2 regions of the Paenibacillus praedii genome follow, and region 2 is predicted to be linked to the other one. Evidence: riboswitches for the same ligand, from Rfam matches in the RefSeq annotation. Region 2 holds a riboswitch; the other holds the start of a gene.

Region 1 (16,217 bases), on a different contig from region 2:
GAATCGCCGACAATCATCGTCCTGCTTTTCCCCTGTCCATCTCGCCAACCAATATTGCGGTACCGCAATATTTCAGTATAGCTGCACGCCGTATTTGAAATGTTGGCTTCAAGGTCTAATTCCTCTTCATTTCAAAATCAAGATGTTTCCTTCCATTGCATAAAAAAATGCTGCAAAGGGAAATATAATTGGGAAAATATGCATACCAAGAGGAGGTGTAAAAATGTCTAATCCACAAAACGAAACATCTAAAGCGGATGTACAGTCTACTGAATTAAATAAAATGCCTGAACCAGGCGCAGCAAATACAAAATTTTCCGCAGAGGAAGCGGCAGAGGTTTTTGAACAAAATCAATCCTCCGATCAAACGTCGCAAAAGCATTAATAAGACATGCTGAACGGACCGGGTCATGCTCGGCTTCCCATCTATGTCTGGCATACAAAAAAATAGTAAAACCGCGGGCTTATTGCTAACGGCTTCTATTTCGAGCTGCAAAACGTAAAAAATAACATAGGAAAAGGAACGTAAACTGACAATAGTTTAACGTTCCTTTTTTTGTTGTTTTTATTGGGTTATTGGATACATCTCGCAGGGTGGTTCTGCGCGTTATTCAGTTTGTCAACCGCAAACTGATTAGCTGATCAATTTGATTGACGGCTTCATCACTTAAAAAAACGCATTATACTAATGAGAGGTTGCCGATCTGTCACTACATTCCTGAACGTTAGCATATGGCCTGTAGTCACTTTGTCATCGCCAACTATTTCTCATCTGCTTCATAGGGCTGCAATTGTTTTTCTTCCTCCCTGCGGCTTGGCCGAAACCAAAAGCCAAGCAGTACGAACAGCAAGAAAGACAAGCCTAGAAACAAAAATATACTGTGAATGGAAACATAGCGGATGCCGTATCCACCTAGAGTCGGTCCCATGATGCTCCCGATACTGAAATGGATGGAAGCAATAACATTGGCTGCCGGCAAAATCGAGCGCGGCAAAATATCCGCCGCATAGGCAAGGCCTAAAGAATAGAAGGAACCGACAACACCTCCGCCAATTGCAAAAAGTACAAACAATATAGCTACGTTATCTCCTGCTGCAGGTACCGCAAAAAAGACAAGCGAGCCAATCAAGCCACAAGCGATCAATATCGGCTTGCGCCCTACTTTATCGCTCCAAATGCCGAGCGGCAACTGCAAAATAAGACTGCCAATACCGAATGCAAGCAGCAATAAGGATATCCAATGCTGGCTCAAATCAATCCGCAGGGCATACAACGGAAAGTTGCTGTTCATTGACGCTTCCATGAAGCCGTATAAGAAGCCTGGAATTAATACAAACCATGCGATACGATAAGTTGTAATAAAGCGATTCTCAGCGGTTTTGCTTTTCTTGACGGTCTCCGGCAGCTCATTCCTCATACGCAGCATCAACAACAGAACAGCGAAAAAAAACAAGCTTGTCACCACAAACGGAACCGCAGTGCCAAACGGCAGCAAATTAATGCCCAGCGGACCTAAGCTGAATCCAATCCCGTATGCCATACCATAAAGGGAAATATATTTTCCCCTGCGGTCTGCCGGACTCGTGCTGACAATCCATAGCTGGGTAGCGTAATGAAGCGAGCTATCCCCTATGCCGACAAGCAGTCGCAATACAAACCATAGGGTAAGCGACTGGCTAAGAGGGAAAATGAGCGTGGCGAGCGTTACTAGCACAATGCCTGCCACGATGACTTTTTTGTATCCATACCGAACGACCGGTTTTTCGATAAAAAACATCGTAATGAATATTCCGATATATAAAGCCGTTGAATTAAGGCCATTCATATCCGACGAGACGCCGGAATGCTCCAGCATTATGGACAGCAGGGGCAGAAGCAGTCCTTGGCTCATGCCCGCAACCACGACAACAAGCAGCAATGTGATTAACCGATAACGAAAGGATACAGAACTGGAAGTAATAATCTCTGATGACAAGACTGCTGCACACTCCTTACCATGAATTGATGATCTTTGCCATCTCACATTGTATACAATGCATATCGGTCTTTACAACTGCTTCACCTTTTTTTATTCCATGCATCCTTTAGCGTTATGGTCTGAGACTTAACGTCTAGGGGACGAAATCTATAACAGAATTCCTGTCACAACATCGCCGATCCCAGGGTCCGGTGTGGTACTCAGAGGCTTGGTTCGATAAATGATTCTTTGCTCCTTTTCAGCTGCCGGAGCTCTTTGTGAAAGAATTCCATCCTTAATCTTCATGCTGTGTTCGCGTCGCTTCAAGCACCGCAGCATAAACGGCTTCGCCAATTGCACAGCCGATCGTAGTCGCAGCTCCCGCATAAGCATGCACCACATGCCAATGCTTGTTTTGACTGACTCCGATCACAATCGCATCCGTCGTTGTACCTGTAGCCGATTCCCCGCTTTCCATTTCTACGATGCCCAGCTGCTGCAGCGCAGCCGTCTTCGCTTCTGTAGCCGTTATGACCGCATTTACCATCGCTGCTTCTGTCATCTGCCCGTCAATCAATAAAATCGTATTAATCGTTCCTGGCGTGTAGGCCGGAAACGTTTGGCGAGGCAAACCCGCCCTTGCCGCATTGCGTGTGCCAACCGTCGTGCAGCAAAGCAGCTTGAACCTGTCTCCCTCGCATTCCACAACAGAAGCATGAGTAAGCTTGGCAGCCGTGATGAGACCGATGGTGCGCTCGGGTTCGCAGACCCACTCGCTGCACTTTTTCACAATATCCTGCACGGGATCATCACATTGATACGTGAGCGGAACCTTCCAATTGATGATGCGATTCGAATAGGAAAAGCCTCCAGGATGCACAGCGCTGCTAAGAGCATACAGCGGCTCCGTACAGCTGACTTCGATCCGATCTGCAAGCAGACGTAAGCTCACTCCGTTCCATAGCGCACTATCATAGCGGAAGCCCTTGCGAAAAGGCTGGGTCATAGCTTAGCCTCCTCCGATACGCCGAGCAGCTCATAAATCTGCGGTAGGTCCAAATAGCGTCGTGCATGCTCAGCAAGCCTGTCAAATGCAAGCTCTCGACGCTCCTGAAATCTTAGCTCCGCAGGCAGACGTTCCAGTCCCTTCTCTTCACGAATGCCATTCAGCCAATATCGGCGATAATCATCATTATGTAAAATTCCATGAATAAAGGTTCCCCAAAGTCTGCCCTCCAGCGTGGATGCCCCTTCAGGTTCATATTCGGAAGCAGCTACATCTTTCTCCGTAACATGCTGCTCTCGTATGTGGAACGGTCGAACGACTGGGCTTTGGGTTGGCAGCCATTTAATCTCGCCCATATGGATTTCATAACCGCCAATCGGCAAAGAGGGCATGCCATCACCTTTGGTCACACCTTCTACGCGAACGGTTCTTTTCTCTGCGGCAAAGGTCACTTCGAACGGAAACAAGCCAAGCCCTTCCGATTCCCTAACGGTTGATTCCACATGGAGTGGATCGAGCAGCCTTGCTCCAAGCATCTCGTAGCCCCCGCAGATGCCCACAGTCCAGCCTCCTTCAGCCACATGCGATTCAATTAATGCAGCTAACCCCGTCTCTCTCAGCCAGATCAAGTCCTCGATCGCATTTTTGCTGCCCGGAATAATAATCGCATCCGGACTGCCCCATTGACCTTCCCGTTCAATGTAACGAAGCTTTACATCCTTCTCGAAACGAAGCGGATCCATATCGGTAAAGTTCGAAATTCTTGGCAGCCGAATGACCGCAATATCGAGTTCTCCAGCCGATTCATCCCCGCCTTGCAGAACGCCAGCCCTATGCTGCTTGCTAAGCGACAGCGAATCCTCGTCCTCCAGCTCCAAATCCGGCAAATAAGGCAGCACGCCGAGCACCGGCTTGCCTGTCCGGGCCTCCAGCCAATCCAGTCCAGTCTTCAGCAGTGACACGTCACCGCGAAATTTATTAATAATAAATCCGCATACGCGGTCCCTCTCATCCGGCTCAAGCAGCTCTAACGTGCCAACAATTGCTGCAAATACGCCGCCGCGATCAATATCGGCAGCCAGTATGACCGGCGCATCTGCCCAAGCCGCCATACGCATATTAACGATATCGCGATCCTTCAAATTGATTTCTGCCGGACTGCCAGCCCCTTCGAGCACTACGATATCATGCTGCTCACGCAGACGGTTCAATGCTTCCTGAACAATGCTTCCGGCAATCGGCAAATAACTCTCGCGGTATTCACGCGCATCAAAATCGCGAAGCGGTTTGCCGTGCACGACGACCTGCGATGACATCTCGCCCGATGGCTTGAGCAAAATCGGATTCATATCGGTTGATGCCAATATTCCGCATGCATCCGCCTGCATGCCCTGCGCACGACCAATTTCCTTCCCATCCCATGTAACATAGGAATTAAGCGACATGTTTTGCGATTTGAAGGGAGCCGCAGCATAGCCGTCCTGCGTGAATATGCGGCAAAGCGCAGCGGTAATCAAGCTTTTGCCTACATCAGACGCGGTTCCCTGAATCATAATTGTACGGCCTGTCCCCGATAGGCTCGAGGCTGGTGACTTCTTAATACTCATATCCACGGCTCCCCTCATTTCACGCAATGTACGAAGCAATATTTCAAGGCCTCCAGCAGCCTTTCGTTCTGATCTCTTCGTTTTACTGCAACTCGAATATACGTATGGTCAAGGCCAGCGAAGCGCGATGCATCGCGAATAAGAACGCCCTGCTTCCCCATCTCGAGCTGAAGCATACTTGCGCTCAATCCGATACCTTGTGGCAATTGCGCCAGCAAATAATTCGTCTGGCTGGGATAAACCTGAAAGCCTATTGTCTCCAGCTCATGGACTAACCAAGGGCGTTCCTGCTGCAGCCACTCTAAAGTCTGCAAGGCAAAGTCTGTCTCGTCCAGCACCGCCTCGCCAATTAGCTGTGCAAGCGAATTAACGCTCCAAGGCACCTGCAAACGCCGTAAGCCGCTTAATGATCTTGGCGTTCCAACGATATATCCGAGCCTGATGCCGGGTATCGAATAAAATTTCGTCATAGAACGAATCACAAACAACCGCTCATGACGCGCAGCCTCCCGAATAAGGCTGTATCTCGCTTCTTCCGGAACGAAGTCCATAAAAGCCTCATCCACCACAACGAATGCTCCTTTTCTGAGCAGCTTGAGGATCAGTTCCGGTTCAACCAGCTGACCCGTTGGATTATTCGGTGAACCAAGTATAAACAGGGTGCCGGCAGCCATCTCATCTACGTTCTTATCACTACTATCCAGCATAAAATGCTGTTCCGCCGATAACTTGATTTCAATGATCGCCCCGCCGAGCTTGCGAACGGCATCCCCATATTCATCAAAGCAAGGAACCGCAAGCGCGGTTATTTCAGGCTTCAGCGCGCGCACAACCAAATCGATTAGCTCTGCAGCGCCGTTGCCGATGACGATTGACTGCTCATCGATCTCATGATGCTTTGCCAGCCGCCGTCTAATTCCGCGTGCCGCTGGATCCGGATATTGTCCTATGACGTCCGCGTAAGCATGAAGCACTCGCTTCACACTCGCCGGCGGACCGAGCGGATTCATGTTCGAGCTGAAATCAATAAATTTTTCGGCTGGCATGCCGAATGCTTCCTCCGCTGTACGCAGGTCGCCGCCATGTCCGTATCTTTCTAACATATTGTCCTCCAACTCCTTACCTATTGCGCATTAAGCCAAATAACAGCTGCAAATAACAAAGCCGCCTCTATCGCTTCATTCATTGCTCCGTATGTATCTCCCGTTAATCCGCCAAGCTTGCGGTTTAGCCATAGGGCAAGCAAACCTCCGAGCAAAATTGTAATCCCAATTACGCAAAACAAAATAATAAGTATAGCTTCGATATCCCAGCTGCCCAGCTGCAAAACCAACCATGTCAACGTGCCTGCCAGCACAAAAGCGGCCAAAACCTGTATGAATTTAACACCATTAAATAAAATGCCGATTCCTTCACCCTTGCGTGCGCTCGGCCAGCCTGCAATAGCCGCAGCCATCCATGCCCGGCTCCATATCGGCCCAACCATCAGAAGAATGAAAAAACCGCGGGCATGCCCGCTCCCCAAGAGCTCCGCCAACAGGGACGCTTTAAATAACAGCAATAACACAGCGGCCAGCACACCCATTGCGCCTACCCGGCTGTCCTTCATAATCTCAAGCATCCGCTCGCGGGAACGATGACTCAGCACGCCATCAGCCGTATCCATCCAGCCGTCGAGATGTAAACCTCCGCTAAGCGCTGTCCATAGACCAAGCAGCAGAACGGCGCTGGGCCATGCGGGGACACCAAGGCTTAGAAGCCAGGCCGCTCCTGCAAGCACCCCTCCTATTAAAGCACCAGTAAGAGGGAAATAAATCACGCTGCGCGTCAATACGGGCGCAATGAACGGAACGGAAACGGGGACCGGAAAACGTGTCAAAAATTGAAAGGCTGCAATGATTGCCTGCGCATGCAGCTTTACCGTACCAAGAGCCATGTGACCAACACCCCCACGAATAAAATAATGCTGACACCATAAAGCAGCCTAACGGTAAGTATGATATCATACGGCTCCAAATTCCGGAGCGGCCACCCCATTCTCGCCCTTTCACTTCGCACGCCAAAATAGCTGTTTATTCCTCCAAGCTCTATGCCAAGCGCGCCTGCAACTGCTGATTCCGGAATACCACTATTCGGGCTTGGATGGCGATGGGCGAAGGTGATCATCGCGCGAATGGCTAGATCCGCTTTCATTCCGGGTGATAAGAACGCTATTATCGTAAGCATGAGTCCCGTTAAGCGAGCGGGGATGTAATTGAGCAAATCATCCAAACGGGCGGAGCACCAGCCGAAATAGATGTATTTATCATTGCGGTAGCCAACCATCGAATCGAGCGTATTTGCAGCGCGATAAAGCATCGCCAATGGGGCGCCCCCTACCAGCGCGAATAAAAGCGGCGAGACTAGCGCATCCACCGTATTTTCCGCAACCGTTTCGACAGCAGCCCGCGACGCCTCGCGAGCATCAAGCGTTGCGGTATCCCGTCCAACGATGTAGCCGGCATACTTTCGCGCATCCTCCAAATTTCCTTTTATGAGCGGGTGATATACGAGCATCGCGGCCTCCTTTAAGCCCTTCACCGCAATGGTCGTCGAAATAAACCAGGCGCTTACCGTATAGCCAAGCCATACATGCACAGCATCCGCTGCCCATACCGCCAGCCACATCACGCCATAGCTTGCAGCTAAAGTAACCGCTGTAAGAGCGGCTCCCAGCAGCCTTGCAATTGCCTGCTGTTTCTTTCTTCGCTCGGGCGCAAGCAGACTCTCTATTAATCGAATAAGCCGACCGATCCAAATGACTGGATGGGTCGGCCACTTCGGATCACCAACGATCCAATCGATAATGATTGCCGCAGCTGCAAGCAGAAGCAGCTCCTGAAAGGAATAAAGAATCATAGCTGATCCCACCTAAACGCCTGCGATTTCAATTCTACAGGGATACCTGCCGTCACCAGAAATACACGCTCGCAAATGGCGGCAACCTGTTGATTCAAACGTCCCGCTTCATCCCGAAACTGCCTCCCGAGCGGATAAGCGGGAACGATTCCGTCTCCGACCTCATTGGTAACGACAAGAAGCGGATAAGGATACGCCCCAATTGCTGCAAGCAGCTTCCTCGCTTCCGCCTCAAACCTTTCTTCGCCTAATGTTTCATGTTCAACGCGCAGCAGCCAGTTCGTCAGCCATAGCGTCAAACAATCTAGCAGCACAACAGGAGGTTTGATTCCGCTTTGTCCCTCCCCGGCATATTGCGTGGCTAATCGATCGAGAAGTCCGGCCGCCTCGAAAGGCTCCTCCACAGTATCCCATGAAAAGCCGGATTCGGTACGGTCCAGACGATGCTTCCCAATCCTCTCCGCCATTTCCTCATCATGAGGCTGACAGGTAGCGATATATAAGCCGCGTGCGCCTGATCGTATCGCATATTGCTCGGCGAAGCCGCTTTTACCGCTGCGGGCCCCGCCGGTTACTAGAATTGCCAATCTCCATCACCTAGCCTTTTGATATACCTGCGCTCTCGAAGGTCGCCATTTCCTGCATAAGCAGCAGCGCCGCGTCAATAAAATGAAAGCATAATACCGCTCCCGTGCCTTCCCCAAGCCGCATATCCAGCTTAATCATCGGAGATAAGCCAATCGATTCCAGCAGCTTCAAATGTCCCTGTTCCTGCGACTGATGCGAGGCAAGGATATAGGGCTTCACTTGCTCCGTTATTCGTGAAGCGACCAGCGCGGCAACCGACGAAATATAACCGTCAACGACGACCGGACAGCCATTTGCCGCCGCTCCGATAATGACGCCCACTAATCCTGCAATTTCGGCTCCGCCAACCTTGGCAAGCACGTCTAACGGGTCTGAAGCAGCCGGCTCATTTTGCGCAATCGCGCGCTTGACAACATCGACCTTCTTCAACCAGCCTGCATCATTGATGCCCGTGCCCCGCCCAACAGACTCCTCGGGCGACAGCCCCGTCAGGACAGTCGTAATGGCAGCGCTCGCCGTCGTGTTGCCTATTCCCATTTCTCCCGTAGCGAATAAACGAATGCCCCGCTGCACCTGCGCATCCACAACCTCGATCCCCACCATAATCGCCCGAAGCGTTTCCTCGCGTGTCATGGCAGGCTGCTTCGTCATATTTGCAGTTCCTCTGACGATTTTTCTGCTCACTAACCGTTCGTGCTCCAAATCAGCATTCACGCCGATGTCCACGCATACGACCTCAGCGTCCGCTTGACGCGCAAGGACATTAACGGCTGCCCCGCCATTCAGAAAATTCAAGACCATCTGCGGTGTCACGGCCTGCGGGAACGCACTGACCCCTTCCTCGCAAACGCCATGATCGCCAGCCATTACGATAACCGCTTTACGTGACAAATCTGGCCAAATCTGATCTGTCACGCCGACAAGCTGACGCGCTATCACCTCAAGCTTGCCCAAGCTGCCCGGAGGCTTGGTCAAGGAGTCCGAGTGGCGATCCGCTAATTTTGCAAGGTCCTCATTAAAAGGCTTGATCATGCTTAGCTTTTCATTAAGCTGATGTAGTAACTGATTTTCCATGCTGCATACTCCTCGCACTTTTACTATGTTTCTCTATTTGTTCGAATTGGGCTGCAGCATAATTTGAGGCGTCCCCGTCAATGGATGTGATATGACCGACGTTTGCGTCTCATATACCTGCTCAATCAACTCGGAGGTCAACACCGCCTGTGGCGTACCCGCAGCAGCCACCGTTCCGCGGTGCAGCACGACAAGCTCATCGCAATAAAGCGAAGCCAAATTCAAATCATGGAGCACGGCGATAACAGTCAGCTCGCGCTGCTGCTGCCAGGCGCGAACCGTATCCAGCAGCTGCACCTGAAACCCAATGTCCAAATAGGTCGTTGGTTCATCAAGCAGAATAACAGAGGGCTCCTGCGCCATCAGCTTAGCCAGCGCTACGCGCTGCCGTTCCCCGCCGCTTAGCTGATTCATTTTGCGGTGCTCCAGCTCCTTAAGACCCATTGCCTCTAATGCACTCTCTATGACGGCCTCTGAATCCTTAAATTCGCTTCCCAGCCAGTTTTGAAACGGGAATCGTGCCATACTGACAACCTCGCGTACGGAGAAGCCGACAGGCGGCAGACCACTCTGCTGCAGGACCGCCATCATTCTTGCAAGCTGCTTGCGAGGATAGGATGTAATGCTTTTCCCATCCAGCAGCACTTTTCCCCGCTTCGGCCGATCAACGCCAGACAAAAGGTGGAGCAGCGTCGATTTACCGACGCCATTCGGTCCAATAATACCGTACATTCTTCCTTTCATAAAGGAACAGGAAAGCTCATTCAGCACGATACGTCCTTGAACCTCCTGAACAATTCCGCTCGCCTCGATCATATCGAACCGCCCTCCTTAAGCTTGCGCCTATGCAATAAATAAGCGAAAAAAGGCGCGCCGATTAAGGCCGTCACGACGCCTAACGGAATTTCCTTAGGTGTTAACACGATCCTCGCAAGCGTATCTGCCCATAACACAAACACACCCCCGCCGATCGCTGATAACGGAATAATCAAGCGATAATCCGGCCCGACAATGAGACGTATGAGATGCGGGACGACGAGCCCCACGAAGCCGATTACCCCGGATACGGAAACTGCGGCAGCCGTTAGCAGTGTGGAGCTGATCAAGACAACCAGCTTCGTCCGCTCGACGCGAATGCCAAGATGGGCGGCATGCCGCTCACCAAGCACAAACAGGTTAAGCGGCTGTCCGTACATAAGCAGCAACGGCAGCCCGATTGCAAGAAAAGGGATGAGCATGTATAGATTGTCCCAGCTGCGCATTGCAAGCGAGCCCATCAGCCAGAACAAGATTTGGTTGACGACACCTTGCGACATCGACACCATAAACGATACAAATGCACCCAAAAAGGATTGTAAGATGACACCTGATAATATTAGTGTTTCAATTTGCATGACACCCTTGCTGCGCGACAGCCAAAATACACCCAGAAGCGTAGCCGTTCCGGTACTGAAGGCGACAAGCGGAATGGTCCACATGCCCATCGCCGTCTGCAGTCCGAACAAAATAATAAAAGCGGCACCCACTGAGCAGCCTGAGGCGACGCCTAACGTATAAGGATCGGCAAGCGGGTTGCGCAGCACGCCTTGAAAGCCCGTGCCTGCCAGCGCAAGACAAGCACCGACAAGGACAGCCAGCAATACACGCGACAGGCGAACCTGCGTCACGATTGCGACTTCTCCCTGCGAATACGGAACCGGCTTGTCTGCAAGCCACGGCAGCTGATGAATGAGAATCCCCCATACATCGCGAACGGAAATTCCCGCCGAGCCGATGGATAAACTTACGACGATAGAAACAGCAAGAAGGAGCATAGCTGCTCCTCCATACCAAAATAATTTAACTTTCATTTATTTACTTAACGAGATCCGGGTGAATAACTTTCGCCACTTCCAGCAGGCCGTCAGCAAGACGCGGTCCTACGCGTACAAGCGGATCCTGCGTTACCGCAAACATCTGCTTGGTCTTCACCGCTTCAATCACATCCCAGCCTGGGCGGCTTTCAATAGCTGCCACGATAGGATGCGGATCTCCCTCCATAATAGGATATATAATGAGCTGCGGGTTTTGAGTGACGACTTCCTCGGCACTAACCTCATACCAATCTGGTGTTCCTGCGGCGATATTCGTACCGCCTGCTATCGTGATCAACTCATCCAGGAACGTACCGGAACCAACCGTCCAGCCCGGGGAGAACTCCAAGTATACGCTTTTCTTCTCCGCATCCTTCACCGCATCCGTCACCTGCTGCTTTACCGAGCGCATATGATCGGCAACAGCTGCAGCTTCTTCTTGCTTATTCATAATTTTACCAAGATTTTCGATTTTCGCAACAACTGCATCATAAGTAGTAGGATTTGTCGCGTATACCGTAATGTTCAATTCACGCAGCTTTGCGATCGCTTCTGTATTCATCGATGAAGATGCCAGCACGAGATCAGGATTTAGCGCTATAACCGCCTCAATATTCGTCGTCATATCACCAATCTTCGGCTTCGATACAGCTTCCTCTGGATAATTGCTCCATTCATCTACGCCAACCACTTGCTCGCCTGCGCCGATCGCGTAGATCGCTTCCGTTTCACTTGGAACAAGCGTAACAACCTTCTCAGGCGCTTGCTCAAAAGTAATGGACGTGCCCGTCTCATCCTCCAGCGTAAGCGGATAAGCCGCTGCTGCTTCTGTCGGGGCTGGTGCGTTCGTTGCGCTCTGCTCTGTATTCGTCGTGTTGCTGCCAGCTTGGTTCTCCGTGCTCGTATTTGCCCCGCATGCTGCCGTAAAAACGAGCATCATCGTTAAAAGCAATCCAAATAACGTCTTCATCATACTGCGGTTCATTGCCTTCATTCTTCTCTACACCCCTATCAAATATTTCGTATAAAATAAAAAAAAGCATTTCTGACAAATGTGCCAGAAATGCTCTTATACGCTTCCACTAATCAACGCTGCTAATAAGCTTCTCCAACACCTCCCTAAGTCCACGTAGGGTAAAGCGTTATAACAAATAGGCAGGTCTCCTGACTTGGAATTCGCTATCGACGTCTTCCCGAGCTACTGCCTCAGTGACATGATATCGATGCGTTGACGAACGCTTGCAATACTTGCGTTGCCGTTCCTTACAGTGGCGGGTCCGCGCCGGAATTTCACCGGTCTTCCCTTTTAAGCTTCAACGAGACTGGACCTAAGCGTATGACCGCTTCCTACTATCCACTCGTATCGGCACCTAAATATTCACTATGAAATTGTCAGTTGTTACTATACACCGTATCTATCTGTTTGTCTACTATTGTCGAAGATTTATCTTGGCATGACAGAACCCCAATCATTCAACAAAAAAGTTCTGATCACTTCAAGTTTCGCATAGTTAACTTAAGGTGCCGCTTTCAGTACTTCTTTGCACTTCGGCCAATTTCTGTTCATCATAGGAGGTGTTACATCCGCATGCTGCCGTCACGCAAGCCGATTTCTCCCCTCTATAAGCTGGCTATCGCTTTCATTGTCACTGGATTTATGCTTACCTTTATCCTTACCCGGCTCCATTCCGACATGGAGGCTGCCCCGCCCCTTACCGAACACACTTTCGAGCACGGCCAGTTGATCTGGTCTATTGACGCGTATCCTGCCAAAGTACTTACAAATAATACGTTTACGATTAACATAACCGATGACAGCGGCGCTCCTATACGAGACGTAACTCTAGCGATAAAGCTGGATATGCTCAGTATGGTTTGCGGAGACGTTTCGTTTCAGTTGACCGAGACTGCCCCTGGTCAATATACCGGTATGGGAGTACCGTTAATGGCCGGAACCTGGAAAGCGACGTTGGTGCTGGATGCTGGCGATCAGTCGTATTCGATAGAGAGACATTTTCAAGCCGTCCGCTAACCCGCAAGCCATCGGCACCTATTTTTTACCAAAGCCATGGATTGATCGTCGGTATGAGGCCATTTGCCGCCAGCCCGCGCATAATTGATAATACGCCGACCACGATTGCCGTGAGGACGCTTGCTCGACGCATGAAGCGCCGCCAGCGTTTGTTTGCAAAAGCGGCAATGGATGCCGCTGCCGCTAATGCCGGGAACGTAGCTAGACCAAACACCGCCATCACCAGCGCCCCCTCCGCTGCCGAGCCGGTGCCTGCGGCTGTCATCTGCATCGCATACGTCAAGCCGCAGGGAAGAAATCCGAAAGCGATGCCCGTTGCGAGCAAATGTGCCGTTTCTTGACCGCGCGAGCGTCCGCTTTCTCCCGCCAGCCGTTTGTGCAAAAGAGCGGTTAGACGATTCATTAGCGGCAGCTGAAATCGCCGCCATAGCCAAAGCAGCAGGAAGCAGCCGCCAATAATAGACGCAAGCCCCTGCATGCCTGCAAGCTTTCCTGCTACATCTATAAATGAACCGACCGCTCCCATCACAACTCCAAGCAGCGTATAGGAAAAAATTCGTCCTGCATTGTAGAGCAGCATCGATTTGCGGACAGATGCCGATGTGTGGATAGATACCGTCGAAACGATACCGCCGCACATCCCGATGCAATGCGGCGCACTGAAAAGTCCCGTCAACATGATGAGGCCAAGCTGCTGCCAAGTGATCGTCATGCTTGAATGCCTGTTGAACGGCGAAGCTGTCCAGTTAAGCGCAGCGCATTGCCGACAACCGATACGGAGCTAAGCGCCATTGCTGTTCCGGCCATCCAGGGCTCCATCAGGCCAAAGGCTGCGAATGGGATAATGATGATATTATAGAGAAAGGCAAACGTTAGATTTTGCCGTACATTACGAATGGTCATTCGGCTAATTTTAATCGCCTCAGGAATGGCATGCAGGCGGGAGAAGAGCAGCGTCATATGTCCTGCGCGCAAAGCGGCATCCGTACCATCCCCCATAGCTAAACCGACGTCCGCCGAAGCTAGAGCGGGAGCATCATTCCAGCCGTCTCCTGCCATGGCGACGCTTTTCCCCTGACGCTTCAGCTGCTCTACAAGCTTTACCTTACTCTCAGGTAGCATAGCCGAATACACATCAGCGATACCGACCGCTTTCGCCGCGGCTCGGGCTGGCGCTTCATGGTCTCCAGTTGCCAGAAGCACAGTTATGCCAAGACGTTTCAGCTCCTTCACCGTTTTCTTCGCATTCGACTTGACCGTGTCGCTGAAAGCAATCGCACCGATGCATTCCCCTTCCGCCGCAGCATACAGCACGGTTTCTCCGGCCTTCTCGCGACGAATTGCAAAGGCCTGTGCCTCCTCACTCATTCGCCAGCCTCGTTGTGCCGCAAATCGTGCGTTCCCAACCGCAAACTGTTGCCGATCGACAAAGACCTCTACTCCTCCGCCAGGTGTGAATGCTTGCTGCTCGGCTGTTGGAATGACAAGACCAAGACCCAATGCTTCACGTCTGATCGCGGCTGCCAATGGATGCGTGGATTCAGCCTCTGCCGCAGCCGCTAACCGAAGCAGCGAGGATCGGCTTCTCTTCAGGGCGAGTACGGCGGTAATGCGTGGCTTGCCCTCTGTCAACGTTCCTGTTTTATCGAAAATTATCGTCTGAATCCGCGCCAGCCTCTCAAGCGCGCCAGCTTCCTTCGATATGATGCCCTGCTTAGCCAGTCTTCCCGAAGCGATGACAAGCGAAATCGGCGCCGCTAAGCCAAGCGCGCACGGACATGCTGCCAGTAATACGGCGATTGCGCAAACAAAAGCTTTGCTCCAGTTGCCCGGATCAAGAATGGCCCCCCACATCATAATGGTTAATAAAGCGATTACGAGCATTACGGGGACAAACCAGCCGGCTGCCGTATCCACATTTCGTTGAATGGCTGATTTTGAGCGCTGAGCCTGCCTCACAAGCTCTTGAATGCGATTCATCATCGTGTCGTGCCCGGCAGCCTCTATACGAATGCGCAGTCGGGCGCTTTCATTTCTCGTGCCTGCCCACGCAAGATCGCCCTCTCCCTTCGGGATCGGCAAACTTTCACCCGTCAATAACGACTCATCAGCCGCAGACAATCCGCCGCATACCATGCCGTCAACCGGAATGACCTCCCCGGCTTCAACAATCACGATGTCGCCAGCTCGAACAAACTCCGTTTGCATGCGGACAATTTCCCCGGCACGCTCGACATTAGCGCTCTGGCTTTGCGGCCTGACAAAGCCGACAGAGCCCTGCTGAGCGCGCAGCGAAGCAGCGGCTTCCAAATATTTACCAAGTACTACGGCAGTAATGACAACGGCAGAGGTTTCAAAATAAAGCGGAGGCGCATGTGCCGCTGCGGCTGACAACGGACGAAATAGCACTTCCTGGAACACCACGTAATGACTGTATAAATATGCGGCTGTCGTGCCGATTGTCACGAGCACGTCCATATTCGCACTCCGCTGCCGCAGCGCATGATACGCACCGAAATAAAACGGCATTCCAATGACAAATTGGATAATGGTAGCAAGCGACAGCTGCATCCATGGAAGCATGAGCCACCCCGGCACTACCTGAATAAGCGGTTCCAGCAGCGGAATATGCTGCAGCATGCCAGTCAACAGCGGCAGCGTCAGCAGCGCTGACACGACAAGGCGCAGCTTCAATGTACGATGCTCCTTATGAAGCCCTTCATGCGCGGGTTCATGCAAGAGTGCGGCAAAACCAAGCTGCTTGACGCGCTCCGCAATTTGCTTTTTTTCAACCTTTGCAGGAGCAAACTGCACCCACGCCGTCCGCAGCGGAAAGCTGACAGCCGCCATTTGGACGCCGTCCATTTTACCAACAGCCTTCTCAATTCTTGCCGCGCATGCCGAGCAGCTCATGCCCTGCACCGCGAAATCTATCGTTATATTTTCATCTTCATGATTTCCTTCAAACCTATGCTCCATTTGACTTACCCGCCTTCCATTCATCGCCTTCATTGCCTGCATCTCTGCGTTAAACTATATGACAGGCTATTGCATTGCATGAATGGAAACTGCAAAATGATTGTCGCTATTTGGATTCGATCAATGCTCCGCATTAAGCTCAATGATATTCCGGTCCGGATCCAGGATAAAGATTTGGGCAAACCCAGTGATACTATCCGGTTTGGCTTTAAATGTGATACC
Region 2 (16,217 bases):
TACTAGTTTGTTGAAGCTTGCTCCTCCGGTATTCGGAAGGGGTTATACCGAACTTTTTGCGAAAAACAGCATGAAGGTAGTTACCGCCCGCAAAGCCGGCTTGTTTGGCTATCGCCTCAATAGACCGCTCGGTGCTCTCAAGCTCCCGGCATACGATTGAAAGGCGAATATCCTCCAGTACGCGAGTAAAGGTATGCCCCTGATGAAGCTCTTTAAACAGCCGCTGAATATGTCTTGTGCTCATATTGAGCTTATCCGCAACGTCTTCCAGCGTAATTGCGCCGTCATAGTTGGCGTTAATAAACTCCATAGCAAGCCGGTAACGATAAGCCTTCATATCTCGGGTAGGAAACTGTTTTTGCTCGTTTGCCGTATCGTAGGCTCGTACGGCCCGCAGCAAAATTTGCACAACCGTTTGCTTAATCGTGGTGTAGCTGCCAACGAAGTTATCGCTGCAGGCACGGTAGGCCTCGAGAAATCGCGGCATCGCTTGATGCACGTCCGAGGTTGGATGCAGCGGAAGCGTTCTTAGCTTCTCGATGCAATCGCGCGCTTCGGCTGCTTCCCAGTCATCGTAATCGTGTCGTCCGTCACTTTCGCCACCCGTCTTACGTTCGATAATATCGACATGAAGACAAAGCTCATCCATCGCTTCATATGCATCCGCTTCCTGATAATGCATAACGTCAGGTCCGGTCAAATAAAATATGCCCGGTCTGAGCTCGTACTCCTGATCCACGATAATGACCTTCCCTTTGCCCTGCGGAATGAAGTGAAATTCATATTCCGCATGCTTATGAAAGCCTACGATCCGGCCAGGGGGAAATTGCGTCAGATGGAAGCGCAGCACGTGAATGTCGTAGGCTCCCCACTGAATGCGAAGCTCCAGACGCTCCAGCGCATCCTGGCGTTCCCGCATAACCTCATAAGGAAAGCTAGGCATGTCGATTCCTCCTGGCAATTTATCCACAATAACACAGTATTACTTGTCAAGCTCCTCTAATTGTACAGCACGATGCTCACGAGCGGACCGGTTCGATGCTTCCATCAGCTTCGTTAAGTCGACCGCTAGGCTAATATTTTCGTCTGCTGTCGTATCGTTCTGAATATGCTGTACCCACTGATGGAAAGCGCCTTCTCTGTTTGCTGGAATCTGTTGCTGAGTCCATTGCTCAGATGAATTGGCGCCTTCGACGGATGTGCGAAGCAGAAGCTTGCTGTCAGGTGTACCGTACATGAGCGCTCCCTCCGTGCCATGCACCTCGATAGTGAACGGAGAATGGCTATTGACGAACCCTGCTTCTACGATGCCAACCGCTCCGGAAGAAGTAGACAAGATGGCGACCGCGTTATCCTCTACTTGTTTGCCGGTTACATAACCAAAATGTGCCGATACCTCGCGAGGCAGCTCATTTAAAAACAGTCTGGTCAAGTACATGGGATGGCAGCCGAGGTCGATCAGAGCGCCGCCGCCGCATTCTTCCAAGCTGTAGAAATGCTCAGGAAGCCAGCCTGCGGTTGCGCCATTATGCGATAAGCGGGCACGGACGAGCGTAATCTTGCCAAGCAAACCTTTTGATAAAATGTCACGAATGGCGAGCGTATAGCCGTCATTTAATCGAGGCAGTGACACCGTTAATTTTACATTATTTTTGGATACTTCGTCCAAAATAACGTTAACTTCCTTCAGCGTCGTTGCTACGACCTTCTCGGTGAAAATATGCTTGCCCGCTTTGGCGGCAGCCACCATAACCTCCTGATGCATCGTGGTTGGCGCATCAACGATAACGGCATCGATATCGCCGCGCTGCAGCATCTCTTCTAGGCTCGAATAGAACGGAACGCCAAGCTTCTCAGCCGCCTCTTGTCCGCGCTCTGCGGATTCATCCCAGACGGCAGCGATTTCCGTATCCGGATACTCCTGCGCTTGCTTCGTATAATCCCATGCGTGCACGTGCCAAAAGCTGATTTTACCAATTCGAATCATCGGTCTCTCTCTCCCCGCGCGTTCATAAGTGAGGGTAATGAATGGTATATAAATTTATGACAACAAGTACAATTTATCATATTCGCATTCTTATTATTAGTGTAATTTAATGACTAGTGATATACAAAATTACGACATGATTAAGTGGTTATACATAATGCTTACGATAATCGCGAGGGGAGGCATGGGTTATTTTAATGATGTAGTCAGAGAAGGTAAATCCGGTTATTTCCTTAAACATGCGGCTCAAGTAAAAGGGGCTTATAAAAAAATGCTCAGCAATTGCGTCAAGTCGGAGAGGCTCTGCAAAGTGAGCTTTGATGTGACGGACCACCTCGGATATTTTGGCATGCATTGGTGTTGCATGTGGAGTGGAGCAGGCTCATGCTGCTGCAGGTATCTGGCCGCGTTCAGCAGCAGTCCGGCAACCGCATAGTTCGGAATGAGCTCATAGCCAGTCGGCTTAAGACGGATTTCCGAAAGCATCTGTCGCATAATTTGCTCAACAGCCAGCTGCTCCTGCCGCGGCAAACGGACAATATGGCTTTGGTGCTCGAATAGGCAAGAGAGCTTATTGCCAATGGCGTAATCGGCAAAGTAACTTCGGTGCATTTCGAATGGCTGCTCAATACGGAGCACGGCGCAGACTATTTCCGCAGATGGCACCGCAACAAGCAGAACAGAGGCGGCCTGCTCGTGCATAAGTCGACGCATCACTTCGATCTCGTGAACTTCTGGATCGGCTCGCAGCCGGAGTCGGTATTTGCCTTCGGGGATCTGCTGTTCTATGGACGCGAAAATGCGGAAGCTCGCGGCGAAACGCAATTTTATGAACGCGCGACAGGAAACCCGATTGCCGAGAACGATCCTTTTGCGTTACACTTGGATAAAAATGACCATTTGAAAGCGATGTATTTGGATGCGGAGCATGAATATGGATATCGCCGCGATTAGAGCGTGTTCGGCGACGGCATTAATATTGAAGATACGATGGGCGTACTCAGGAAAAAACGATCAACGTATTCCCGATGTTTGACTCTCCATACGAGGTTGAGGTCGTGGAGGGCGTCGGCGGTCATGGCGTCGGCGATCCGGTATTGCTGAACGATTTGTTCGGTACGCCGGTGGAGGATAAATTGAACCGGGCGGCTAATCACGTTGACGGCGCGCGTTCGATTCTGACTGGCATCGCAGCGAACCGCTCGATCCAGACCGGCCTTACAGTAGAGATCGACGATCTGGTGAAGTTTCATAGATAGGATATTGGGGGAAAGCTCGGATGAAGCCATTTATGGACGACAATTTTTTGCTATCGAACGAAACGGCTGTACGGTTATATCATGATTTTGCGAAAAGCATGCCGATTATTGATTATCACTGCCATTTGAGCCCGCAGCAAATTTATGAGAATACAAGCTTTTCAAATTTGACCGAGGCTTGGCTTTACGGTGATCATTACAAATGGCGGGCGATGCGCGCGAATGGCGTGGAAGAGCAATACGTTACCGGCGGCGCTGGCGTCACCGATTACGAGCGCTTCGAGGCTTGGACAAGGACTGTCCCGCAGACGATCGGCAATCCACTCTATCAATGGTCTCATTTGGAGCTTCGCCGGTATTTTGATGTGTACGAGCTTATTAATGAGAAGAATGCGCCTATGATTTGGGAGCAGGTGAATGCGAAGCTGACAAGCGGCAGCTTTAAAGCGCGCGATTTGATCAAAATGTCTAACGTTGAAGTCATTTGTACAACCGATGATCCGATAGACTCACTTGAATATCATATCGCGATTAAAGGACTGAAGGACTTCGACGTGCAGGTGCTGCCGTCGTTCCGCCCGGATAAAGCGCTGGAAATTAACCGTCCGACCTTCCTGGAGTGGATCGGCAAGCTTGAAGCTTCTGTATCGGGCAGAATTGACAGCTACGACGCGCTGCTTGACGCGCTGGAGGCGAGAGTGAAGTTTTTCCACGAGGTCGGCTGCAAGGTATCCGATCATGCGCTTGATTATGTCGCTTATGCGGAAACGACGAAAGCCGAGGCTGCCGCGATCTTTGCCAAAGCGCTGAAGGGCGGGCAGGTTAGCCTGGAGGAGGAAAAGCAGTACAAAACGTATACGCTGCTCTTCTTGGGACGGCTGTATGCCGAGCGGGGCTGGGCGATGCAGTTCCATATTAACGCGGCCCGCAACAACAGCGCGCGCATGCTGGGCAAGCTTGGACCGGATACGGGCTTCGATTCCATTAATGACAGCCCGGTTGCTTATCCGCTTGTCAGGCTGCTGGGAGCGCTCGATGCGGACGACGCGCTCCCGAAGACAATTTTGTATTCGCTTAATGCGAAGGACAATGATGTGCTTGGCTCGATTATCGGCAGCTTCCAGGGCGGCGGTATTCCGGGCAAAATACAGCTGGGCTCGGCATGGTGGTTCAACGATACGAAGAACGGCATGCTCGACCAAATGAATGCGCTTGCTAATTTAGGTTTGCTTAGCCGCTTCGTCGGCATGCTGACCGATTCGCGCAGCTTCCTTTCCTATACTAGACACGAATATTTCAGACGCATTCTCTGCAATCTGCTAGGCGAATGGGTGGAGAATGGAGAGGCGCCGCAGGATATGGAGCTGCTTGGGGATATGGTTCAGAACATCTCCTACCGCAACGCGAAGGCTTACTTCGGATTTTAATGGTCAAGGAGCGTTCTGCACTTCCGCCAGCTTGGTCTCGGCGGATGCTGCAGAACGTTTTTTTATATCTAATCGGTAAACCTGCATCATATACTTTAGCATTTGCGGTCCTGCTATATTTGCAGCTATTCCAAAAATTTCGGAATGGGCCGTTTTTCTGCAAATCAAATAAAACGCGGCTCCGCCAATAAGCTCGAAGGCAAGAAACTCCTTCCACTTCCATGCGGGAATGACGTAGACGGTAAATGGTTTGTTACTGGCAGCTTGTTTGCCCAAATGACAGCCTCCCTGCGCATATAAGCGCGTTCCAATCGTAATTAGGGTATGCGCAGGGCTTATCCATCATACTTAATTATTTATTAGAGCAGATTGAGAAGAAGTTGTCGGCAGGCGGGGAAAATGCGGCAGAAGCGGAGTGCGAATACATCGATTATGCCGGTAATGTGATGAATTGGTAGCAGTCGAAAATAAAAGAGAAGGCATACGGCCAGCCGCATGCCTTCCCACTTTCCTCTATTTACTGGATGCCAGCTTATCGAATGCGCGGCGAAGGATGAGCAGCATGTCGTCGATGTCCTTCTGCGTGACGATCAGCGGTGGAACCAGCCGGACCGTTGAAGGGTTCGGCGCGTTGATGAGCAAGCCCTCGCGCAGGCAAATCGACGCAAGCTGCGGGCCCGCGCCTTCCGGGACGTCGAATGCCAGCAGCAAGCCTTTGCCGCGAATATTCGTGATCGGGTATTGCTTGGCAAGATCAGCGAGTGCTTTGGTCAAGTACTTACCTTGCACCTCCGCATTGCCGGACAAATTTCGTTCGAGCAGCTCTTTCAGAACGGCGAGCCCTGCCGCCATGGCAAGCGGCTGACCGCTGTACGTTCCTCCTTGATCGCCAGGCTCGAACAGATCGTATTTGCTCCTGGTAAGCATCGCGGACAGCGGGAAGCCGCCGCCGATCCCTTTGCCAAGCGTCATCACATCGGGCTCAATGCCGTAATGCTCGTAGGCGAACAGCTTGCCTGTTCTGCCCATTCCAGTCTGAATTTCATCGAAGATAAGAAGCATGCCGTACATGTCGCAGATTTTGCGAAGACCGTACAAATAAGCTTCATCGACCTCATGAACACCGCCTTCTCCCTGCACAAGCTCAACCATAATCGCACAGGTGTTGTTATTCACGGCTGCGAAGCAAGCATCCAGATCATTGATCGGCACATGCTTGAAGCCATCCACCTTCGGAGCGTAGAGCTCCTTCCATTGCGGCTTGCCGGTTGCCGACATTGTCGCTAAGGTGCGTCCGTGGAAGCTGTTCGTAAGCGTAATGATTTCGTATGCGCCACTCATATTGACCTTGCCATGCTTTCTGGCCAGCTTTATGGCGCTTTCGTTCGCTTCCGCTCCGCTGCTGGCGAAGAATACTTTATCCATTCCGCTAACTTTGGTTAATTGATCAGCGAATTCAATCATAGGTTTATTATAGTAGCCGGGACTGGCGTGGACCAAGGTTGCAGCCTGGCGCGTCAGCGCCTTCTGCAGAGCAGCGGGGGAATGCCCCAAGCTCGTAACCGCCCAGCCACCGACAAAATCTAAGAAACGATTGCCTTCTGTATCCCACAACACCATTCCCTCGCCGCGTTCCATCACGATGTCAGGCCGTCTGGCCGTGAACAACACCGACTTTTCTGCCGTAGCGAGTAAATCACTGGTTAATGAATTTTCCATTTGAATCATGACGAGCCTCCCGTTAGTTCAATGTATTGTATAAATATACAACTTTAAGCATAAAAATTCAACATGATATTCGCTAATTCATAAATATGACATCATTGCTCCTAACCATAACAATGACTCTATAAAAGACAGAGCTTAGGATAAAGTCCAAATTGGATCATGCAAATCTATCAAAAAGTCAGGAGTGAGCGAGAATGTGGAATGGAGACGCATTGTTGGAAAAGCTGTATGAGGAGGCGATTAACTGTCATAGGAGCCAGTCTGAAGCAGAGCTGCCGAATGAACGGAGACCAAAGCTTAAGGCGGCTCTTCGTGATGCGATAGGCTCCTTCGAGCGTAATGCCGGACATGCTCCTATGCTGCTAGAGCGCGTAGATTGTGACGGCTACATCCGTGAGCGCGTGGAGTTGTCCGCGACGCCAGGGCTGACCTTCGGGGCGTATGTTCTGCTCCCGAATAACTCCAGAGGTCCGCTGCCTGGCGTGCTGGCTTTGCATGGCCATGGCTACGGCAGCCGTGAAATTGTCGGGCTGCTGCCGGACGGCTCGCCGGATGAGAAGCAGCCGGGCATTCATCAGCATTTTGCGCTGCAGTTGGTGAAGAGAGGGATGGCCGTCATCGCGCCGGATGTGATCGGTTTCGGGGAGCGCAGACTGCTGGCCGATCTTGCGGTCAATCCGGACGCGCCAAACTCATGCTACCGGCTGTCAACACAGCTGATGATGCTGGGCAAGACGTTAACGGGCTTGCGCGTAACCGAAGCGCTGAAGGCCTATCATTATTTGGCGTCTAGACCGGAGATCGACAGCGGACGCATCGGCGCGATGGGCTTTTCGGGGGGTGCTCTTATCGGCTTTGTCACCGCCGTATTAGAAGCGAGAATGCACTCGGTCGTCTTAACCGGGTTTACAAATGCCGTTAAAGACAGCATATTTGCCGTGCATCATTGCATTGATAACTATACGCCTGGCTTGCTCATGCATGCCGAACTGCCGGAGCTGATCGGCCTGATCGCGCCGCGCCCCTTGTTCCTCGAGTCAGGCGATAAGGACCCGATCTTTCCGGTTGACGGCTTCCGCAAGGCGGCTGCGGACATTCAGGCCATTTATGATGCGGACGGAGCCGGGGCGATGCTGGAGACGGATGTGTTCCCAGGAGCCCATGAAATCAGCGGGCGCAGAGCTTATGATTGGCTGAAGAGGTCGTTAGGGGCGGGCGGGGCATAGAGTATTTCAAACGAAAGGTAATAGGTGATAGGAGGATTCGCACGTTTAAATTATAGCGATCAACATAGTTATTTTACTAGCCTAGCAGATCGCGGTGTTAGAGAAGATGAGTTAAGTTGGTTCATATAACAACTTTGACCGGTAAAGAGTCCTATTGGGGTATCGGCGCACGAATAGGCATATTAATGTCCGAATTTCAGCTCATATACTGCTTCCGAAATTTTGACGGGGGCAGTCCGATTTGCTGCGTGAAGCAGTTGGAGAAGTAAGGGACGTTCTCGAAGCCGACCTGCTGCGCGATTTGTGCGACGGGCCATTCGGTCTTCAGCAGCAGCAGCTTCGCTTGCTCAAGCCGGTATTTCGTTAAATATTCGACCGGCGTCATGCCATATACCTGCTTCATGCAGCGGGTAATGTAGTTGTAGTGAAAATTTAGTGTGTCGCTCATCGTCTTGCTTGTGATTTCGGAGCGGTAATTGTTTTTAATGTAGGCCTCAGCCTTTTCCGCTAGCGTAACTACAGGACTCGTATAGCTGTCGTTTTGCCGCAAATCCATCATGCGCAGCAGCTCCTCGAAGGTCTGCTGCTGTGTCCAGAAGGCGCTCGATTGGCGCTCTCCTCCCGCTTTGTTAAGCGTCCGCATCAGCCGGAACGCTTGCTCGGGGTAGGGGAGCGTCCATTTTTTTTGTAAATGCAGCTGGTACGGCGTTGTCAGGAACTTTGAGTAATGGGCATCATGATTTAAGCTCACGTGCTCCTGAGCGGATTGCTGCCACTCTCCGAGCGCCTGAAAATGCACCCAATAAAAGCGCGTCTGCTCCTCAGTCGGCTTGACGGAATAATGATAGCGATCCGGCAGCAGCAGCACGGTCTGCCCGGCGGTCAAGCTCCATTGCTCCTCCTCTTCTGCAACAAACAAACACCCCGATTCTATTATAATGAGGTCGAAAACGCCAAGGTGCTTGCGGCTCGGATGCTGGTCGCCCGGCTCGTGAAGCGTCACACCGCTTTCCAGAAAATACGGCAGCGGCGGCGCGTTGAAATAGACATGCTCGGATGCTTCCATGATGTAAAGCCTCCTGTTTTGTTTGTGTGATATTTTATAAGAAATAGGTTTTTATCATTTATAGTTTTGTAATATTGTAACGCATACAATAGAATTCGGCAGTATGAAAATTTCAAGTTGGAGAGGTGCGATATCGTATGGGACAAACCGCAAGCGCAGATAAAGCAATGCCGGTTTCGCTGAAGCAGGTGCAAATCAAGGATGATTTCTGGAATTATTATATTGATTTGGTTCGGGACGTCGTCGTGCCTTATCAATGGGAAGCGATAAATGACCGGGTAGAGGGTGCGGAGCGAAGCGGCGCGGTCAGCAATTTCAAAATAGCGGCGGGCCTGGAGACGGGTGATTTCTACGGCTTTGTGTTTCAAGATACCGACGTCGCCAAATGGCTGGAAGCGGTAGCATATTTGCTCGAGACGAAGCGAGATGTCGAGCTGGAGCGGGTTGCTGACGAGATGATCGAGATTATCGGCAAGGCCCAACAGCCGAGCGGCTATTTGAACACTTATTTTACGATCAAGGAGCCGGATAAGAAGTGGACGAATTTGACGGAATGTCATGAGCTGTACTCGGCAGGACATATGATTGAAGCGGGTGTCGCTTATTACCGCGCGACAGGCAAGCGGAGCTTGCTGGACATCGTATGCCGCATCGCGGACGATATTGCGGTCGTGTTCGGCGATGGACCAGATCAAATCGCAGGCTACGATGGGCATCAGGAGATCGAGCTTGCGCTCGTAAAGCTGTATGAAGCTACAGGCGAGGGCAAATATTTGGAGCTCAGCCGATATTTCATCGATAAGCGGGGACAGGAACCAAGCTTCTTCGTGGAGGAGGCCGAACGCAGGGGCTGGACGACGCATTGGAGCAAAAATAAGATTTTTATCGATCATGAATATTTTCAAGCGCACAAGCCGGTTCGCGAGCAGGAGACTGCGGCTGGTCATGCAGTACGTGTCGTGTACATGCTGGCGGGAATGGCTGATGTCGCCCGCGAAACCGGAGACCGGTCGCTGCTGGACGCATGCCGCAGGTTGTGGGATAACATTGTCTACAAGCAAATGTACATTACGGGCGGAATCGGCTCCATGGCGCATGGCGAAGCGTTCTCGTTCGATTATGATCTGCCGAATGATACGGTGTATTCGGAAACCTGCGCTTCGATCGGCCTTATTTTCTTCGCGCACCGCATGCTGCAGCTTGAGCCGAACAGCCGCTATGCCGATGTAATGGAGCGCGCCTTGTACAATACTGTGCTGGCAGGTATGTCCAGGGACGGCAGGCATTTCTTCTATGTCAATCCGCTTGAGGTGACGCCGGATGTGTGCGAAGGCAGGAATAAAAACTTCAATCACGTGAAGCCGGTCCGTCAGGAATGGTTCGGCTGTGCATGTTGTCCTCCTAACGTTGCGCGGCTGCTGGCATCGCTGGGCGAATACATATATTCGGTGAAGGGCAGCACGATTTACTCGCATCTATATATTGGCGGTCAAGTGGAGTTTTCGGTAGGGGAAGCGAGAATTGGGCTTCAGCAGCATTCCGATATGCCTTGGGAAGGCAAGGTCCGCTACGAGGTGACCGTCCAGGAGCCTACGGCCTTTGCGCTGGCCCTTCGCGTGCCTGCTTGGTCCTCGAAGACGGAGGTGCGGGTGAACGGCAAGGTTTTCAGCATTGCGGATAAGGTGGAGGACGGCTATGCGATGATCGAGCGCGAGTGGTCAAGCGGCGACGTAGTGGAGCTTGTGCTTGAAATGCCGATCATGCGTGTAAGAAGCCATCCGCTTGTGAAGGCAAACGCAGGCAAAGTAGCACTGCAGCGAGGACCGCTTGTTTACTGTCTGGAGGAGGCGGATAACGGTCCGCAGCTTCAACAGTTGTTACTGCCGCAGGACTCTGAGCTAGAGGTGTCCTTCGATGCCAAGCTTGCCGGTGGCCTGAAGGTGATTACGGCGCAAGCTTTAAGATTGCAGTTAGAGCAGTGGGGAGAAGAGCTTTACCGCACGGATTCGAGCGCGAGCCTTCAGCCGGCGATTGCTGCCTTCATCCCTTATTATGCATGGGCGAATCGCGACAAGGGCGAGATGACGGTCTGGGTGAAGGAACGGATCTAATAAAGAAAGTAGGACGCGTTTGAAAAGCAGAAAGAGGCCCCTTTGCGGCTGGCAGTAATGAGGTTCATGAGAATCACGAACTTCATCACTGCCGGCCTGAAGAGGCTTTTTTTACATGCGGCGAAGAGAGTGCGGTTCCGGACGCTTTCCTCGTTGCACACCATTAACTGGATTTCATGTATCTAATCGGACACGTTCTCTGGTCTACTTATAGAGAAAAGCCCGCGATAGTCGGGCTTTTCTACATCATTGTCCGCCGCTTAAGCTTCGCCTGTTCCGAATCTTTTGGCTGATCTGGCACGGGCGCGCTCGATTTCGATCTCGCGGTTGCGGGGCTCGGCATTGGTAACCAGCGAGTCGAGCAGTGTCTGAGCAACCAGAGCCACCTCTTGGACGGCAAGATTAAAGGCCTCCTCGTTCGCTTTCGAAGGCGTATGGAAGCCCGAGAGCTTTCTCACGAATTGGAGAGAGGCAGCTTGAATCTCATCCGAGGTAGCTGGCGGTTCGAAGTTGTATAACGTTTTGATATTCCTGCACATAGCGGTCTCCTTTTATTTTCTTTAGATTTTATTGTTTATGATTTATTTTATTGTACAGTTTAATTTGCTGCGATGGAATGTACATAGGTTTTAAGAATAATAAATTTTCCTTTTTACGTTCGTAAATGTGTGATATTATAAAAAACAAACATAATCGAACTTATTAAGAGGTTTTACCCCCATGGAAGTACGTCATACAACGAACCCAACGGATGTTAAGCAATATACGACTGAGCGCCTTCGCAGCGAGTTTTTGATCGAGAGCCTGTTCGTGCAGGATCAAATGAAGATGACTTACACGCATTATGACCGCATGGTGGTCGGCGGCGCATTTCCCGTGAACGAAACGCTGGAGCTTGAGGCTGCTGCTACGCTAAAGACGGAGTATTTTCTGGAGCGCTGCGAGGTTGGCTTCTTGAACATTGGCGGAGCGGCATTGATCTCGGTAGATGGCGAGACTTATGAGCTGAACAAGCTGGATGTGCTGAAGCGAGCTAAAATAGAACAATTCGCTACAGGAGGTGCGTTATGCTTGCTGCTGAACGGCATCGCAAAATTATAGAAAAGCTGGAGCAGCTTAGCGCAGTCAAGGTGTCGGAGCTGAGTGAGCTGTTTCAGGTGACGGAGAAGACGGTGCGCGAGGATTTGGAGAAGCTCGAGGAGAAGGGACTTCTGAAACGGACGCATGGCGGTGCAGTCATGGAGCAGGGCGGGGAAGACAGCCTGTATCCGCTGCAATTTCCCAACAGCAAGAACCAGCAGGAGAAGACGGCCATTGCCGAGCTTGCCCTGACGTGCATTGAGGAGAGCGATATTATCGCGCTTGATGCAGGCAGTACAACGCTGGAGATGGCGAGGCTCCTTCCCAATATACCGGTAACGGTACTCACAAATGATCTGCTTATTATCCGCGAGCTGACCGCGAAGGATCAGGTTCGGCTTGTCGTGCCAGGCGGCTACCGGCATAACAATTTGCTGATCGGCGCCGAATCGCATGATTGGATCAAGCGTTTAAATGTTCATAAGCTGTTCCTGTCGACGACAGGCATTCATTTGGAATACGGGCTTACGATCTTTACCGAGGAGCTGGCCAAGCTCAAGAAGCTGTATATGGAAAATGCGAAAACCGTCTATTGCTTGGCGGATCACAGCAAATTCGATAAAGGGGCGCTTATTACCTTCGCCAGCCTGACTGAAGTCGATACGATTATTACGGATGATGGAATTGACGTTGAAGTCGCGGCGAAGTACGAGGCGCAAAATATTCGTATGTTGAAGGCGGCGCTGCCGGCGGGCGGCAAACGTATGAAAGGAAAGGTGTGAGCAACCCCGTTCGCAGCACACAAATTTTGCAGCGCATTCCAGCTGGCCGCTGGGGCACAACCGAGAATCTGGTCGGACCGGCCGTTTTTCTGGCCTCCTCGGCCTCCGATTATATGAACGGACATATATTAGCCGTTGACGGTGGCTGGTTAGTTAGGTAAAGTATAGGTAGAAGCAGGCTGTTCCTAAGTGGCGTTGGCTGCTGGAGGACAGCTTTTTTTCTTGAGATAAGCGATTGTTAAGGCTTTGTGAAACGTCTCTTATCTATTACCGCTAGCTGAGCTTGCATCTGATTTAATAAATAGTGTTGTATATTTATTGAATAGGCTGTATAGTTATTCATGTTGCTGTATGTTAGCGGACGAATAATTGAATATGAGTGGAAATAGGTGCTCTAGCGTAACGTCTTGAGCTTAAAAGGGAAGTCCGGTGAAATACCGGCGCGGTCCCGCCACTGTAACAGCGGAGTCTTAGCGTATATGCCACTGATCTGTCGCCAGATTGGGAAGGTTAGCTGAAGATGAAGATGCTGGAGTCAGGAGACCTGCCTATTTGAACGACACTGCTTTACCTACGGGAGATAGGGAGGTGTTAAAGACAGGAACCGCTGTTTATGAAACAACGGGCGTCTTTACCTTTGCTTCTTTAAAGGTATAGACGCCCTTTTTTTGTGTGGTTGGAATTGTCTCTAACAGAGAACGGTCTATATTTATTAGCTAGCTATGTCTTAAAAACAATTATTTCGGGAGGAATTATAGGAATGAGTAATTTTTCGAGCAGTGTATTGGGCTATCCAAGAATAGGGGAAAACCGGGAATGGAAAAAGGCGCTTGAAGCTTTCTGGAAAGGGGACCTAGAGGAATCAGTTTTTCTAGAGACGCTGGAAGCTATTCGTCTGAAAAATCTTCAGCTTCAGAAGGACAAGGGCATATCGTTTGTTCCGGTCAATGACTTTACGCTATATGATCAAATGCTGGATACGGCGACCATGTTCGGCATCGTTCCGAAGCGGTTTGACTATGCTGGCGGTCCTGTTCCGGTCAAAACCTATTATGCGATCGCAAGGGGCACGCAGCAGGCGCAGGCGAGCGAGATGACCAAGTGGTTCAATACGAACTACCATTATATTGTGCCTGAATTGAATGAGGCAAAGCCTTCTCTGACGGAGAATCGTCCGCTTGCAGCATATCGCGAAGCGAAGCAGAAGCTGGGAATCGAAGGCAAGCCAGTCATTATTGGGCTTTATACCTTTTTGAAGCTGTCCAAAGGCTATGAGACCAAGCAGCTTCCAGCTCTCGTAGAGCAGTTCATCCCGCTGTATGCGCAGCTGCTGCGCGAGCTTGAGCAAGAGGGCGTTCAGTGGGTACAAATTGACGAGCCGATTTTGGTAACAACACTTACAACGGATGAGCTTCAGCTCGTTCAATCGATCTATCAGCAGCTTCATGAAGCTGCCCCAGGCCTTAACTTGCTGCTGCAAACCTACTTCGATGCGGTAGATCATTACGAGACGCTTGCTGCGCTGCCAGTACAAGGGCTTGGCCTTGATTTTGTCCACGGTCTGGAGCAGAACCTAAGCTCGCTGGAGCAATACGGCTTCCCGCAGGATAAGCTGCTTGCTGTCGGATTAGTAGATGGGCGCAATATTTGGCGTTCAGATTATCGTCAGAAGCTTGCAATAATCGAGAAAATTATGGAATTTGTTCCGAAGGAGCGCATTATCCTACAATCCTCCAGCAGCTTGCTGCATGTGCCAGTATCGGCGAAAAATGAAACAGATCTGCCTTCCGAGCTGCGCGAAGCGCTAGCATTCGCTGAAGAGAAGCTGGATGAGATCGTTTGGCTGAGCGCAGCCGCTGGTGCAGAAGGCGTTGCAGCGGCCTTAGACGGTCCGTTCGCGGAGGAGCTGAAGCAAAACGGCCAGCGCATTTATAATCTGTCTGTTTCTCCGGCACGTAATAGAAAAGCGGTAGATACGGCAGCTGTAGCCGCACATCCTTCGGCAAGACATCTGCCATTCGAAGAGAGACAGAAGCTTCAACAGGAGAAATGGCAGCTTCCGTTCCTGCCGACAACAACGATCGGCAGCTTTCCGCAAACGACGGATGTTCGTCAGGCTAGGCAGAAGTGGAGAAAAAATGAGCTGAGCACAGAAAGCTACACTTCTTTCATTAATGAAAAAATAAAAAAATGGATTGAAATTCAAACGGAGCTTAACATCGACGTTCTTGTGCATGGCGAGTTCGAGCGTACTGACATGGTTGAGTTTTTCGGAGAGAAGCTGGACGGCTTTGCTTTTACGCGCAACGGCTGGGTGCAATCGTACGGCTCGCGCTGCGTGAAGCCGCCGGTTATTTACGGGGATGTCGTGTTCACTGAACCGATGACGGTTACGGAAAGCGTCTATGCGCAATCATTGACCAATCGTCCGGTGAAAGGAATGCTTACCGGTCCAATTACGATTCTGAACTGGTCCTTCCCAAGGAACGATATTACGCGCGAGCAGGTCGCGTATCAAATTGCGTTGGCATTGTCCGAGGAAGTGAAGGCGCTCGAGGCAGCTGGAATCGAAATGATCCAGGTCGATGAACCGGCTCTGCGTGAAGGACTTCCGCTTAAGCAAAGCGATTGGGATGCCTACTTGAAGTGGGGCGTACACGCCTTCCGTCTATCGACATCGGATGTGCGCGATACAACACAAATTCATACGCATATGTGCTATTGCGAATTCCACGACATTATCGATTCAATTCTAGCGCTTGATGCAGATGTTATTTCTATAGAAACATCACGCAGCCATGGCGAGTTGATTCAGAGCTTCGAGGAGCACACGTACGATCAAGGCATTGGGCTTGGCGTATATGACATTCATAGCCCGCGTGTGCCTGCCGTCGATGAAATGGTGAAAAACATCGAGCGCGCGTTAAGAGTACTTGATCCGAGCATCTTCTGGATCAATCCGGACTGCGGGTTGAAGACGCGCGGTGAAGCCGAGACCGTAGATGCCCTCCGCAACATGATGGAGGCAACTTATCAAGTGCGCAAGCAGCATGAAGTGACTGTATCGATTTAGAAATATAAGAAGCCCGACCCTTCTGCTAGAGAAGGGTCGGGCTTCTTAACATGCAAGCAACCTGATCAAACTAAAGATACATAATGCAAGGCCCGTTGACGCAGAACATGCTCTTCCGTATCCGTTGCGAATGAAGCGGAATCTGCGGAGCGTGCGGTAACATGATTGACGGCAGCGGCGAATAGATCAAATACGCGTCCATCAGGATCATCCTTGTCATAATGAAAATCTTGAAAGGGTGGAAGAGTTATGCTGCCAATGAAGCTGACAAGAAGATCACTCCAGCGCTCCAGGTCGATCGTTTCATCCGTTTCACCGACGAACATCTCACTCCAGCCAATGCCTGAATCACTTGTTATACGAAGACATGCACGATAACCGGCTGAATCAATGGCGAGAGCGGGAATGATGAAAAGCTCGATGCGAGAAACGTTTAATGAAGAGGACTGTTCGGTGTGAAACTGAAAATGATTTGAAG

Evidence for each region. A riboswitch is a leader RNA that binds a small molecule or an ion and turns the genes downstream of it on or off. The one in region 2 is predicted to bind cobalamin.
Region 1: linked by a shared signal. The riboswitch ahead of ACO9K6_RS00925 (ABC transporter substrate-binding protein) and the one ahead of metE (5-methyltetrahydropteroyltriglutamate--homocysteine S-methyltransferase) in region 2 are both predicted to bind cobalamin.

Annotation. Positions count from the first base shown of each region.
Region 1 is NZ_JBMWAM010000001.1:182,839-199,055, forward strand. It holds partial or broken gene ACO9K6_RS00865 (HAD hydrolase-like protein) at 1-29, opposite strand, end outside; gene ACO9K6_RS00870 (hypothetical protein) at 224-385, shown strand; gene ACO9K6_RS00875 (MFS transporter) at 762-1,976, opposite strand; gene ACO9K6_RS00880 (adenosylcobinamide amidohydrolase) at 2,254-2,964, opposite strand; gene ACO9K6_RS00885 (cobyric acid synthase) at 2,961-4,571, opposite strand; gene cobD (threonine-phosphate decarboxylase CobD) at 4,586-5,674, opposite strand; gene cobS (adenosylcobinamide-GDP ribazoletransferase) at 5,695-6,507, opposite strand; gene cbiB (adenosylcobinamide-phosphate synthase CbiB) at 6,489-7,469, opposite strand; gene cobU (bifunctional adenosylcobinamide kinase/adenosylcobinamide-phosphate guanylyltransferase) at 7,466-8,056, opposite strand; gene cobT (nicotinate-nucleotide--dimethylbenzimidazole phosphoribosyltransferase) at 8,067-9,131, opposite strand; gene ACO9K6_RS00915 (ABC transporter ATP-binding protein) at 9,165-9,947, opposite strand; gene ACO9K6_RS00920 (FecCD family ABC transporter permease) at 9,944-10,981, opposite strand; gene ACO9K6_RS00925 (ABC transporter substrate-binding protein) at 10,986-11,978, opposite strand; cobalamin riboswitch at 12,122-12,331, opposite strand; gene ACO9K6_RS00930 (FixH family protein) at 12,573-13,016, shown strand; gene ACO9K6_RS00935 (sulfite exporter TauE/SafE family protein) at 13,042-13,728, opposite strand; gene ACO9K6_RS00940 (heavy metal translocating P-type ATPase) at 13,725-15,995, opposite strand; gene ACO9K6_RS00945 (VOC family protein) at 16,116-16,217, opposite strand, start outside.
Region 2 is NZ_JBMWAM010000007.1:122,421-138,637, forward strand. It holds gene ACO9K6_RS09005 (helix-turn-helix domain-containing protein) at 1-943, opposite strand, end outside; gene ACO9K6_RS09010 (Gfo/Idh/MocA family protein) at 983-1,987, opposite strand; gene ACO9K6_RS09015 (AraC family transcriptional regulator) at 2,136-2,342, opposite strand; gene ACO9K6_RS09020 (hypothetical protein) at 2,372-2,548, shown strand; partial or broken gene ACO9K6_RS09025 (Gfo/Idh/MocA family oxidoreductase) at 2,552-3,246, shown strand; gene uxaC (glucuronate isomerase) at 3,267-4,673, shown strand; gene ACO9K6_RS09035 (hypothetical protein) at 4,677-4,949, opposite strand; gene ACO9K6_RS09040 (aspartate aminotransferase family protein) at 5,187-6,401, opposite strand; gene ACO9K6_RS09045 (dienelactone hydrolase family protein) at 6,596-7,627, shown strand; gene ACO9K6_RS09050 (AraC family transcriptional regulator) at 7,824-8,693, opposite strand; gene ACO9K6_RS09055 (glycoside hydrolase family 127 protein) at 8,831-10,804, shown strand; gene ACO9K6_RS09060 (DUF2277 domain-containing protein) at 11,065-11,343, opposite strand; gene ACO9K6_RS09065 (hypothetical protein) at 11,525-11,905, shown strand; gene ACO9K6_RS09070 (DeoR/GlpR family DNA-binding transcription regulator) at 11,872-12,666, shown strand; partial or broken gene ACO9K6_RS09075 (SDR family oxidoreductase) at 12,678-12,827, shown strand; cobalamin riboswitch at 13,037-13,232, shown strand; gene metE (5-methyltetrahydropteroyltriglutamate--homocysteine S-methyltransferase) at 13,427-15,739, shown strand; gene ACO9K6_RS09085 (hypothetical protein) at 15,805-16,217, opposite strand, start outside.